One region of the Salininema proteolyticum genome, then DNA from elsewhere that is predicted to be linked to it. Evidence: riboswitches for the same ligand, from Rfam matches in the RefSeq annotation. Region 1 holds a riboswitch; each other region holds the start of a gene.

Region 1 (4,051 bases):
CGCTGCCCTCGCAGGAGCGCCAGGAGTCCTTCGGCGACATGGTCGAGATCGCCCTGAACGCGGCCGTCCAGAGCTAGAGGCTCCGGACCGCACGACACCGCCGGGGCCCGCTACACGCGATGTAGCGGGCCCCGATAGCGCCTCCTCCGTGAACACCCCGAACCACGGAGGAGGAGACATGGCCGAGAACGCCATCACGACCAGGGGGCTGGTCAAACATTTCGCCGCCAAGGGCGGCGACACCGTCCGGGCCGTCGACGGCGTCGACCTCGACGTCCCCGCCGGCACCGTCTACGGGGTGCTCGGCCCCAACGGCGCGGGCAAGACCACGACCGTCCGCCTGCTGGCCACCCTCCTGAGCCCCGACGCCGGAGAGGCGACCGTCTTCGGACACGACATCGTCGCCGACCCCGCCGCAGTCCGCACCCGCATCAGCCTCACCGGCCAGTACGCGTCGCTCGACGAGGACCTCACCGGCAACGAGAACCTGGTCCTGCTCTGCCGCCTCGCCGGATACGCCAAGCCCGCCGCCCGCCGCCGCGCCGGAGACCTGCTCGACGCCTTCCGCCTGACCGACGCGTCGGGCAAGCTCGTCAAGACCTACTCCGGCGGCATGCGCCGCCGCCTCGACATCGCCGCCTCCCTCGTCAACACGCCCGAGCTGCTCTTCCTGGACGAGCCGACCACCGGCCTCGACCCGCGCAGCCGCAACCAGGTCTGGGACATAGTGAGGACCATCGTGGACGGCGGCACCACGGTCCTGCTCACCACGCAGTACCTGGAGGAGGCCGACCAGCTGGCCGGCCGCATCGCCGTCATCGACCACGGCCGGGTCATCGCCGAGGGAACGCCCGGCGAGCTCAAGTCCAGCGTCGGGGCCGGCGAGATCCACCTGCGGCTCACTGACCCCGGCCAGCGCGACGAGGCCGCCCGCGTGCTCGGCGCGATCCTGCCCGGCCCCGTCCAGTACGACGACGACCCGCTGGCCCTCACCGCCCTCCTGAGCTCCGGCAGCACCGCTTCCCAAGGCGCCGACGTGCTCACCGCCCTCGCGACCGCCGGCGTCGGCGTCGGCGACCTCTCCGTCGGGCAGCCCAGCCTCGACGAGGTGTTCCTCCAGCTCACCGACACCGCCGACACCAAGGAGAACCGATGACCACCACGGCCGAGAAGACGGCGGCCCCCGCCCTCTCCGACACGCCGCAGCGCGCCGAGATCCGCGCGCTCCTGGCCGGATCCGAACAGGACACCGACCCCACCGCGTGGGGCTCGGTCCGCGCCTTCACCTGGCGGGCCCTGCTGCGCATCAAGCACGTCCCGGCCCAGCTGGTGGACGTGACCATCTGGCCGGTGGTCATGCTCGTCCTCTTCACACTCATGTTCGGCGGCGCCATCGCCGGCACCACCGGCGACTACATCCAGTACCTGCTGCCGGGCATGCTCGTGATGACGATCGTCATGATCACCATGTACACCGGGATCTCGGTGGCCAACGACAACTCCAAGGGCGTGTCCGACCGCTTCCGCACCCTGCCGATCTGGCGCCCGGCCCCCATGGTCGGATTCCTCCTGGCCGACGCCGTCCGCTACACGGTCGCGGGCGCCTTCATGCTCGTGACCGGCCTGATCATGGGCTACCGCCCCGAGGGCGGGGCGGGCGGAGTCCTGCTCGGCACCGCGGTCGTCCTCGCCTTCTCGTTCTGCGTCTCGTGGATCTGGACGTGGATCGGGCTCATCGTGAGCAACGAGAAGACCGTCATGTCCATCTCGACGACGGTCCTCTTCCCGCTGACCTTCCTCTCCAGCATCATGGTCGACCCCTCGACCATGCCCTCCTGGCTGGAGCCGGTCGTGGCCAACACCCCGATCAGCAATCTGGCCGACTCGGTGCGCGGATTCTTCACCGGAGAGTTCGACGCGACGGCCACCCTGCTGACCGCCGCCTGGTCGGCGGCCCTGCTGGTCGTCTTCGGCTCCCTGACCCTGCGCGCCTACAACCGCAGCTAGCGGTCGCCCGCCCGAGGAAACCGGGACTGAGGGACCTCACAGGGGCGGGACACCGGTGTCCCGCCCCTGTGAGGTCCCTTCTACGCTGAGGGTGCCGCGGTGACGGGAATCCGGTGCGAATCCGGAACAGTCCTCGCTACTGTGAGCGGGTGCGGCTCCACCTCAGGCCACTGGGACTCGGTCCCGGGAAGGCGGTGGAGCCGGGAGGGCAGGCCCTCCGGCCCGCGAGTCAGGAGACCGGCCGCGGAGACCGGAAACCACGAGGCATGGAGAGACCCTTGACCAAGACCCGTACCCGCCCCCTGCTCACCGCGCGCCCATTGAGGCTCCGCGCGATTCCCGGCGCCGCGGCCGCACTGGCGCTGCTGGCGCTGACCGCCTGCTCCGACTCCGAACCCGGCGGGTCCACCCACGCCGCGGCCGCCGTCGACAACTGCGGCTTCGACGTCTCCGTCGACTCCCCGCCCGAACGCGCCATCACCATGAACCAGGCCGCCACCGAGATCATGCTCGCCCTCGGCCTCGAGGACCGCATGGTCGGCACGGCCTATATGGACGACGAGATCCATCCCGACCTGGCCGAGGCCTACGAGAGCGTCCCCGTCCTCTCCGAGGCCTACCCCTCCAAGGAGTCCGTCTACGACAAGGAGCCGGACTTCGTCTACGGCTCCTACCCCTCCGCCTTCGAGGACGAGGCCGCCGGTGGCCGCGACGAGCTCGACGGGCTCGGCATCGCCTCCTACCTCTCCCCCGCCGGCTGCGCCGAGGAGGAGACCTCACTGGACGACGTCCGCACCGAGATCCTCCAGATCGCCGACGTCTTCGGCGTGCCCGAGCGCGGCGAGGAGCTCGTCGCCGAACAGGAGGCGACCGTGGCGGAGGCCGCCGAGTCCCTGAAGGACGCCGATCTGTCGGTCATGTGGTGGGACAACGCCACCGACGTCCCCTCGGTCGGCGCCTGCTGCGGCGCTCCGGCCGCGATCATGGACGAGCTGGGCGTGGACAACGCCTTCGGCGACGTGGAGGGCAAATGGGGCGACGTCACGTGGGAGTCGGTCGTGGACCGCGACCCCGACGTGATCGTGGTGGTCGACGCCGAGTGGTCCCCCGCCGCCGAGAAGATCGAGCACCTGGAGTCCGACCCGGCCCTGCGGAGTCTGGACGCGGTGAAGGAGGGGCGCGTCGTCTCGATTCCGTTCTCCGCCACCACTCCGGGTTTCCGCAACGCGCAGGCCGTAGCCGACCTGAGCGCCTCCATCGGCGCGGCCGTGGAATAAGCCGTGGCGGTGGCACCCGTCAAGCGGGGTGCTCCCGGCCGCGGCTGGGTCCACTTCGCACTCGCGGCGGTCCTGCTCCTGACCGTCTCCCAGGCCGTCGCCATAGGCCCGGCCTCCCTCACCCTGTCCGAGGTCTGGTCCTCGGCGGCCGACGGCGTCGGCCTGCGCTCGTGGGGATCGACGGCGCTGCAGGCCCACATCGTCTGGGAGCTGCGGCTGCCGCGCGTCTTCACCGCCGGGATCGTCGGGGCCGGGCTGTCCCTGGTCGGCGCCGTCATGCAGAGCCTGACGCGCAACCCCATGGCCGACCCCTACCTCTTCGGCGTGTCCTCCGGGGCGACGCTCGGCGCGGTCTTGGTGCTGGTGGCCGGGGTCGGTTCGGGGACCCTGGCGCTGACGGCCGGAGCCTTCATCGGCGCGATGGCCGTCTTCGCCCTGGTCGTGCTGTTCTCGACCCGGCGGGGAGCGCTCGCGCCGGGCCGGATGATCCTGGCGGGCATAGCGTTGAGCCAGTTCTGCGGCTCCATCACGTCCTTCGTCATCGTGTGGGTGGGCGACCCGCAGCGGACCCAGTCGGTGACCTACTGGCTCTCCGGCTCCATGGCACGCGCGCGCTGGGACTCCCTGGCGGCGGTGGCCGTGGTGTTCTTCGTGGTCGCGGCCGTGTTCCTGTCGCATTCGCGGTCGCTCAACGCCTTCGCGTTCGGGGAGCAGACGGCCGTGGCCCTGGGCGTGTCGGTGAACCGGACGCGCTGGGTGCTGATGGC
Region 2 (4,051 bases), 3.2 Mb from region 1:
GCCCGCCATTCCGGACGACAGGGAAAGGGCATTTGCGTGGAATCCCCGACGTGGCGCCCACGGACCGCCACGGAAATCGACTGTAGCAGTGGCGAAACGACGACGCAAGCCGTCTTCGTATTCGGTCACATTAGCCCAATGTGCCTGACGGCCAGGGGGTTCAGTAGTGATCAGTCCATTACTACTTTTGCGTAGAAAGATATCGAGGCAGGACGGAAAGGCAGTATGGCCGTATGGTTTCCGCCCGATCCCCCAGGGGCCATTCGTAAACCGAGTAACTGTGCTCGTGTCGCGTTTAACACCCGGGAAAGGTTACGGCCCGAAGCCTGTCGACATGCCGACAGACCTTCTATGCGGCGAAGACTGTGTCGCTTCACTCGAACGGGGGATGGAATTCCCTGGATGGAGTCCGGGGTCACCAAGCGTAGAGGAAGCGGCGGCCCCTCATCGGGTCAAATCGCGGAATCTCGTCATCGCGGATGGACGTATGGCGGGCGGCCCCCGCGGCAGCACCGGAATCATTCACCGTCAATGCGCTCCACGAGCTGGGAGATCCCGCCGTCGGGCCGCCAAGGTTCGATAAGCCCCTCGTCCGTCCAGGCTTCCATGAGGTCCCAGACGAGTTCGTGCGCGAGAACCAGGGTCCACTCCCGATGGTCGAGGTCGCCCAGGCCGTCCAAGACCGGTTCCTCCGACAAGGCTTGCGCGATAGGAGCGCAGAGCTCGACCGCGAGGCCGTGGAGCCGGTGCGACGGCCCGATCGCGGGCACGGGGAGCTCGCCGCCCTCGCGCCAACGCCGAATCTCTCCGGAAGCCATGCTCTCGCGAACGGCGGGCACGGTCTCCCGCGTCCAGACTATGACGAGGGTCCGGCCTTCGCGGTGTTCCTCGTTGACTCCGGCCGCTCCCTCACGCGGCGGATACACCGCCCAGAAGGCGCCGTTCCACAACGGCCGCTCCACACTGAGACCCGTGTCCGGCACCGCCCCTTCCCGGCGAAGCCCGTCCCAGAGAAGGCCGTCGACGGCATAGCCGAAGACGACGGGATACACATGATTCGGGAAGCCGTCCTCGCGGAGTTCCTCCGCCATGGCGGCGACGGTGTCCCCCGTCCGGGCCGCGAGCTCCCTGGCCATCTCCCCCGAGCGACTCCGGACGCGGCCCGTCGCGTCGCCTCCGATAACGGGGAAGGACACCTTGAAGCGGTCCCCGTCACGGTGGACCAGGCGGTAGAGCTCGAAGAGCCGCAGACGGCTCTCCACCGCCGTGAACCCCCTTCGGCGGAGGTCCTCCGCCGTGCTCCAGTACCTCAGGGCGTTGAGGAGGACGCCGTTGCCGTCCATCCCCACGACATCGTGCGGGGTGCTCCTGGCCCCGAGGGCGAAGGCGTGCAAGCCCCACTGGGAGAGGTCTTCAGGCTCCATGGCCCCATTCTCTCAGCAGGGCACGACATCAGCCCTTGCGGGAGTCGCGGATCTCCGCGCGCTTGGCCAGTCGGTGGCGACGCCGGATCTCCGCCTCGTTGAAACGGCGCTCGTCATCGCCGGTCTCGAGCGTCACCGGCGGCACCCGGCGCGGTTTGCCGGCCTCGTCCACGGCCACCATGACCAGATAGGCGGTGGCGACGTGGACCGGCGGCACCGAGGAGTCCCAACGGTCGGCCGTCACCTGGACGCCGACTTCCATGGACGTCTCGCCCGCCCAGTTCAGCCGGGCGTTGAGGTGGACGATGTCGCCGACGCGCACCGGCGCCAGGAAGGCCATCTCGTCCATGGTCGCGGTCACCGCGTAACCCCCGGAGTGGCGGGCGGAGACCACCCCGGCGGCGGAGTCGACCAGCTTCATGATGATCCCGCCGTGCACAGTGCCCATCAGGTTGGTCTCGTGGTCGCTCATGATCTGCGAGAGTGTCAGCTCTGATTCGCGGACAGGCTTCGCCGCGAGCGTGTCGATGGAGGTCAACTTGCTTCCCCTCGAAGTAGTCGTCAGGCGTACGGGATCTCCGCACGCACCGGCGGCAGGTCTTCGGGCTCGCGGGCGCCTGCACGAAGCAGTCCTACTGTCCGCCGCTTCCCGGGCTTCAGCCCAGTGCCTCTGGCGGAGGTCGTTCCCGCTGACCGCTGCGGGGGCAGCTCCGGATTCCCACCGGATTCCCTCTTTCAGTCCGTCGTCGGACCGCCGGTGGCTCCGAGTCTATCCAGGCGGGCGGGGAGGGACAATATGACGTTCGTCGGTCGCGCGGGCCGGGGCGCCCCGCAGAGCGCGCTGGGAACGGGAGGTCTCGGTCTGCCGTCCGGGCGGATCGGCCGGCGCGAACGGTTGAAATTCGCTCGGACACGCGTCGCCTCCCACCACTGCCGGACTTTGTGGACCAGAATCGGGAGGTATGAGTCGCATTCTGATCGCTCTGACCTCTGTCCTGGCCACGGTCCTCATCGCCTCGCCCGCGTCCGCGGCCGAGGAGGCGCCCCGCGCGAGCGCGTCGTTCAACGGGGAGGTCCTCCAGGTCGCCTACGCGGGAGACCGGGTCTTCGCCGCCGGAGAGTTCACCCACGGCCTGGACACCGACGGCGTGTACCGCCGCCGCGACCACCTCGCGGCCGTGTCCGCCGCGACAGGCCGCCTCCTGCCCTTCCGCGCCGACATCGACGGCACCGTGCACGAGGTCGCCGCCACCGGCGACCACCTCTACATCGGCGGGCAATTCCGCCGGATCGACGGGCACTACCTGCCCAAGGCCGCGCGGTTCGACCTGGCCACCGGCGAGGTCGACACGGGCTGGCGGCCCCGCCCTTCGGGGGCGGTGTTCGCGATCGAGCCGGCCGGCGACACGGTCTACCTGGGCGGCCGGTTCGGCCAGGTCGCGGGCGAGCCGTCCCCGAGACTGGCCGCGGTGTCGGCCGACTCGGGCGCGCCCGTGGAGGCGTTCACGCCGTCGGTGGAGGACGGGGCGATCCGCGACCTCGCCTCGGACGGCGATCGCCTCTACGCCGTGGGCGCGTTCCGGTCCGTCGACGGGGACTCCTCGCTGCGGCACTTCGCCGCCGTCGACCGGGAGACCGGGCGGGCCGACGGTTCCTTCCGTCCGGGCCTGACGGCCCTCGCGTACCAGTTGACCGTCCATGAGGGATCGCTCTACCTGGCCGTCGACGGGCGTGGCGGCAGCCTCGTCTCCTACTCGACGTCGGGGCGGTTGAAGTGGTCGGTGGCGGCCGACGGCGGTTTGCAGGCCGTGGCCGTCGACGGGGACACCGTCGTCGCCGGGGGCCACTTCGACCGCGTCTGCCGGATGAAGGCGCCCGCCGTCGGCGAGTGCTACGCGGGCAAGGTGCGGCGGGGGAAGCTCTTCGCCGTGGACCTTTCGGGCGGGCTGCGGGACTGGAATCCACATGCCGACTCGGCGGTGGGGGTCCATGCGCTGGCGGCCGCTCCCGGGGCGTCGGGGTTCGCGGCGGGCGGGGCCTTCCTGACGTTCGGCGACGGGGCCGTCCCGCAGAGGGCCTTCGCGCTGTTCGACTGAGATAGGGGCGCCGACCGGAGCGGTCACACTCCGGCGTAGTACTCGACCAGCTTGGCGACGGAGACGACGGCGAACCCGGTCATCACGATCGGCACCATCGGCAGGCGTCCGGCGAAGTGGAACATGCGGTGGTCGAACGCCCGGCGTTCCCCGTCCGACGCCCCTACGGTGAAGATGATCTGCGCCGCCCGCTCCGAGTAGCCGCTCTGGCGGAGGCGCCGCACCCGTGGAAGGTTCCCACCGACGAGAAGGTGCAGGAGGAAGAAGGGCAGGTAGGCGAACGCGAACCACGCGGGGATTCCGAATCCGCCGAATATCGTCAACGGCACTGCCGCCACGCCGAGGGCGTACACGGCGAAGTAGCTGACGGGCCCCAGCCGGACCACCCACCGGGTGTAGGCCGCCTGCCGCCGTTCCAGCGGCCAGGCCTCGTTCAACGGCACGCCGAAGTGGTCGCCGGCCAGGTAGTCGGTGATGGTCAGGTTCTTCCGCAACAGGCGCTCCGCGAACCCGGGCGGACGCGACCGCAGC
Region 3 (4,051 bases), 620 kb from region 1:
TCAGCCGGCCGTCAGACGGAAGGCGTAGGCCTTGTAGGGCAGGTCGATCCTCTCCCGGCCCTTGAGGTCGGGGTGGGTGTCGAGGAGCCGTTCCATTCCCTCGTCGAGTTCGGCGCGGCGCTCGGGGGTGCCGTCGATGTAGTAGGAGCGCGAGCGGACCAGTGCGACGAGCCCGCGGCGGGTCACGGGCAGGGCGAAGCGGAAGACGGCGTACTCCTGGTCGGGGAACTGGGGCGCGAAGTAGTCTCCGGCGGTGGCGAGGGGCGCGACGTACTCGGCCGAGGACCAGCCGATGATCTCCGACATGGCGGCGACCCACTCGTACTCCTCGTCGCGAACGTTCCAGACGGGGGCGAAGACGCCGCCTGGCTTGAGGACGCGGCGGAACTCAGTGAGCGCCTTTTCCTTGTCGAACCAGTGGAAGGCCTGTCCGGCGGTGACGGCGTCGAGGGACGCGTCGGCGAAGGGCAGGTCTTCGGCCGGGGCCTCCTCCCCGCGGGCCCCGGGGTGGTTCTCCCGGAGCTTGGCGAGCATGCGCCCGTCGGGTTCGACGGCGGTGACGGTGTGTCCCTCGGCGAGAAGGCCGGCGGTGAGCTTGCCGGTCCCGGCTCCGACGTCGGCGACGGTGAGGGGCTCGGCCCCCAGCATGTACCGGACGGCCTCGGCGGGGTAGGTGGGGCGGATGGAGTCGTAGAGGTCGGCCTCGGTACCGAAGTTCTGGGTCATCGTCGTCCCTCTCCTTTGAGCGGTTCTGGACGGGGTTCCGTCTCCACAATTCTAACAATACGTACGTACTGTTTGCAATAGGAAAATGGACGCGGGCGAAATGAAAAGTCCTTTGAAGACCCCTCGCAGGGGCGCCTAGCTGGTGTTGCGCGAATGGCTCACGTTCGCTCGGGCCGTGGGTTTACAGTGCGCGAGCCGGTGTGTAGAGTGATCTCGACTCTAGATAGCGGTAGTCAGGAACGCGGTGCGAATCCGCGGCGGTCCCGCCACTGTATTCGGGGAGTCTCTCGCTCCGGGCGCCTCAGGCGTCCGATCGGACAGAGAATAGCCACTGGGAGACCGGGAAGGCTGAGCGGGGGACGGCGATCCGATAGCCAGGATACTGACTCGCTGTCCCGATTCTCGGGGACGAGGTATTCCCCGTGGAGGAAACATGACTGCCATCAGCGCTGCGGCGGCTTCGCCCCGCCGAATTCTCATCACCGCCCTCTCCGTCGTCCTCTTCGCGGCCGTCCTGTACGCCGTGGGCTTCGAGCAGGGCACTCTCACCGGCGGCACGCCCTGGCTCCACGAGGCCTTCCACGACGCCCGCCACCTTCTCGGCTTCCCCTGCCACTAAGGGGAGCCATGACGATCACCGACTACCTCCGCCGGGGACTGGCGGCGGGACTGCTCGCTGGGCTCCTCGCGGGCCTCTTCGCCTGGGCGGCCGGGGAACCCGCCGTCCGCGACGCCATCGAACTCGAAGAACAGGCCTCCGAACAGGAGGCCGCGCACGACCATGACGCGGGCTCCGAACAAGAGGCCGGCGCCCACGGACACGACGAAGGGGAACTGGTCTCCCGGCCCGTGCAGGAGGCGATGCTCCCGGTGGCCACCGGCCTGGTGGGCGCCGCCTTCGGCGGCGTCTTCGGCCTCGGCTACGGACTCGCCCGCCGGCGCATGGAGACCGCTGACGAATGGGCGGCCTCCTGGAAGGCCGGCGCCGCCGTCTACGGCACCGTCGTCCTCTTCCCCGCCCTCGCCTACCCGGCCAACCCGCCCGCGGTCGGAGACCCGGGCACCATTGCGAACCGGACCGGCCTGTTCACCCTGTCGCTCGGCATCGGCCTGGCGGCGCTGCTCGTCCTCTGGGCGGTGGCCCGTTTCCTGCGCTCGCAGCACTGGTCGCGGGAGGCCCGCCAAGTCGCCGTGGGCCTCGCCGCCGTGGTGGTTCTGGGCGGCGCGTGGTTCGCGCTGCCCGCGCCCGAATCGGCCGGGGACTTCCCCGTCGACGTCATGTGGAACTTCCGGCTCTCCTCGATGGGCACCCAACTGATCCTGTGGACCGCCCTGACCGCCGTGTTCGCGTGGTTGAACCTGCGCGCCTCGCACAAGGCCGCGGCCGGGACCGAGAAGAAAGCCGAAGCCGCCGCATGAGCCGTCGCTCCACCGTCCACCTGCTCCGGCACGGCCCGACATCGGCGACCCGCCGGAGCCTCTTCGCCGCCGACGAACCGCTCGACGCGAAGGGCCGCGACCTGGTCGCCGACTGGTGCGGAAGGCTGGAGGCCGACCGGGCCGCCTCCTCCCCGCTGCGGCGGTGCCTGGAGACGGCCGAACTGGCCGGGCACGCCGACCCGGTCGTCGACGGCCGGTGGAGCGAGCTCGACTTCGGACAGTGGAAGGGCCTGAGCCTGGCCCGGGCCGCCGAACTTTACCCGGACGACATGAGCCGCTGGCTGGAGGACCCCTTCGGCGTCTCCCCGCCAGGCGGGGAGACCTTCGCGCAGTTGAAGGAGCGGGTCGAGTCCGCGATGCGGGACCTCGCGGCGACCGGCGAGACCACTCTCGTCGTCACCAGCGCCGGACCGATCAAGGCCGCCGTGCTGTCGGTCCTGGAGGCCCCGTCGACGTCCCTGTGGCGCATCGACCCGATGCCCGGGAGCGTCACGACCTTCACCGCGCACGATGGAATCTGGTCGCTCCGCGCGCTCAGCAAGGAGCCCGTGCGATGAGGGCGGCCGGCATCGCGCTCGGCGCCCTCGCCGACGCGCTCTTCGCCGACCCGCGCCGTTTCCACCCCGTGGCCGGATACGGGCAGGCCGCGATGCGGCTCGAACGCGTCCTCTACGCCGACAGCCGGGCCGCCGGCGCGGTCTACACGGCCGTCGCGGTCGGCGTTCCCACGGCTGCGGTCTGGATCCTCCAGCGCCGCGCGAGCGGAGGCTGGACCGTCGTCCTCACCGCCGCCACCGCGTGGGCGGCCCTCGGAGGCCGCTCGCTGTTGCGCGCCGCCGACGGCGTCGACCGTCCCCTGGAGGTCGGTTCGCTCTCCCGGGCCCGCTTCGCGCTGCGCTCTTTGTGCGCCAGGGACGCCGCCGAGCTGGACGGAGACGAGTTGGCGAAGGCGACGGTGGAGTCCTTGGCGGAGAACACCTCCGACGCCGTCGTCGCTCCACTGTGGTGGGTATTCGCGGCGGGACCGGCGGGGATCGCCGCCTACCGCGCGGTCAACACTCTCGACGCGATGGTGGGTTACAAGACGTCCCGCTATCGGAACTTCGGCTGGGCCTCGGCCCGGCTGGACGACCTGGCGAACGTTGTCCCGGCAAGGATCAGCGCCGCCCTGGCCGCCGTCCTGGCACCCGTGGCGGGCGGCAGCACGGCCGAGGGGCTGCGGGTCTGGAGAAGAGACGGGTCCCGACACCCGAGCCCGAACGCGGGCCAGGTGGAGTCGGCCTTCGCCGGCGCCCTGGGCCTGCGGCTCGGCGGGTCGGTCAACTCCTACGGCGACGCCGAGGACTCCCGTCCGGCCATGGGCGACGGAAAGGCCCCGGCGCGAGAGGACATCAAGCGCGCCAGGAAGCTGTCGTGGGCCGTGGGCGCCGCGGCGGCCGGGCTCGCGGTGGCGGGAGCGCTCATGACGAGGAGGCGGAAGCGATGAACCGAGGACTGACGGGAAGCCTGCTCGTGGCCGGAACGACGTCGGACGCGGGAAAGAGCGTCCTCGTGGCCGGGCTGTGCCGCCTGTTCGCGCGGCGGGGCATCTCCGTGGCGCCGTTCAAGGCCCAGAACATGGCGCTCAACGCGGCGGTCACGCCCGAGGGAGGCGAGATCGGCCGCGCCCAGGCGGCCCAGGCCCACGCGGCGGGCGTCGAGCCGCACGTGGACATGAACCCCATCCTCATAAAACCCACCGGCGAGCGCCATTCGCAGGTCGTCGTGAGGGGGAAGGCCGCCTTCGAGGCCGGCGCGCGCGACTACCACGGCAGGAAGAAGGCCCTGCTGCCCGTGGTGGCGGAGTCCTTCGCGAACCTGGAGAACAGTTTCGACCTCGTCATCG

The links. Region 1 has a riboswitch for cobalamin ahead of ACFTE1_RS04330 (ABC transporter substrate-binding protein). Riboswitches for the same ligand answer to the same signal wherever they lie in the genome.
Region 2: another riboswitch for cobalamin. It lies ahead of ACFTE1_RS18835 (acyl-CoA thioesterase); the one in region 1 lies ahead of ACFTE1_RS04330 (ABC transporter substrate-binding protein).
Region 3: another riboswitch for cobalamin. It lies ahead of ACFTE1_RS07170 (CbtB domain-containing protein); the one in region 1 lies ahead of ACFTE1_RS04330 (ABC transporter substrate-binding protein).

What each region holds. Positions count from the first base shown of each region.
Region 1 is NZ_JBHUNX010000001.1:907,101-911,151, reverse strand. It holds gene deoD (purine-nucleoside phosphorylase) at 1-77, shown strand, start outside; gene ACFTE1_RS04340 (ATP-binding cassette domain-containing protein) at 179-1,156, shown strand; gene ACFTE1_RS04335 (ABC transporter permease) at 1,153-2,007, shown strand; cobalamin riboswitch at 2,088-2,267, shown strand; gene ACFTE1_RS04330 (ABC transporter substrate-binding protein) at 2,286-3,284, shown strand; gene ACFTE1_RS04325 (FecCD family ABC transporter permease) at 3,288-4,051, shown strand, end outside.
Region 2 is NZ_JBHUNX010000001.1:4,084,542-4,088,592, forward strand. It holds gene ACFTE1_RS18830 (hypothetical protein) at 519-1,424, opposite strand; gene ACFTE1_RS18835 (acyl-CoA thioesterase) at 1,453-1,896, opposite strand; cobalamin riboswitch at 2,000-2,195, opposite strand; gene ACFTE1_RS18840 (hypothetical protein) at 2,387-3,520, shown strand; gene ACFTE1_RS18845 (trypsin-like serine peptidase) at 3,544-4,051, opposite strand, start outside.
Region 3 is NZ_JBHUNX010000001.1:1,524,714-1,528,764, reverse strand. It holds gene ACFTE1_RS07175 (class I SAM-dependent methyltransferase) at 1-726, opposite strand; cobalamin riboswitch at 910-1,131, shown strand; gene ACFTE1_RS07170 (CbtB domain-containing protein) at 1,160-1,345, shown strand; gene ACFTE1_RS07165 (CbtA family protein) at 1,354-2,145, shown strand; gene ACFTE1_RS07160 (histidine phosphatase family protein) at 2,142-2,723, shown strand; gene ACFTE1_RS07155 (cobalamin biosynthesis protein) at 2,720-3,652, shown strand; gene ACFTE1_RS07150 (cobyric acid synthase) at 3,649-4,051, shown strand, end outside.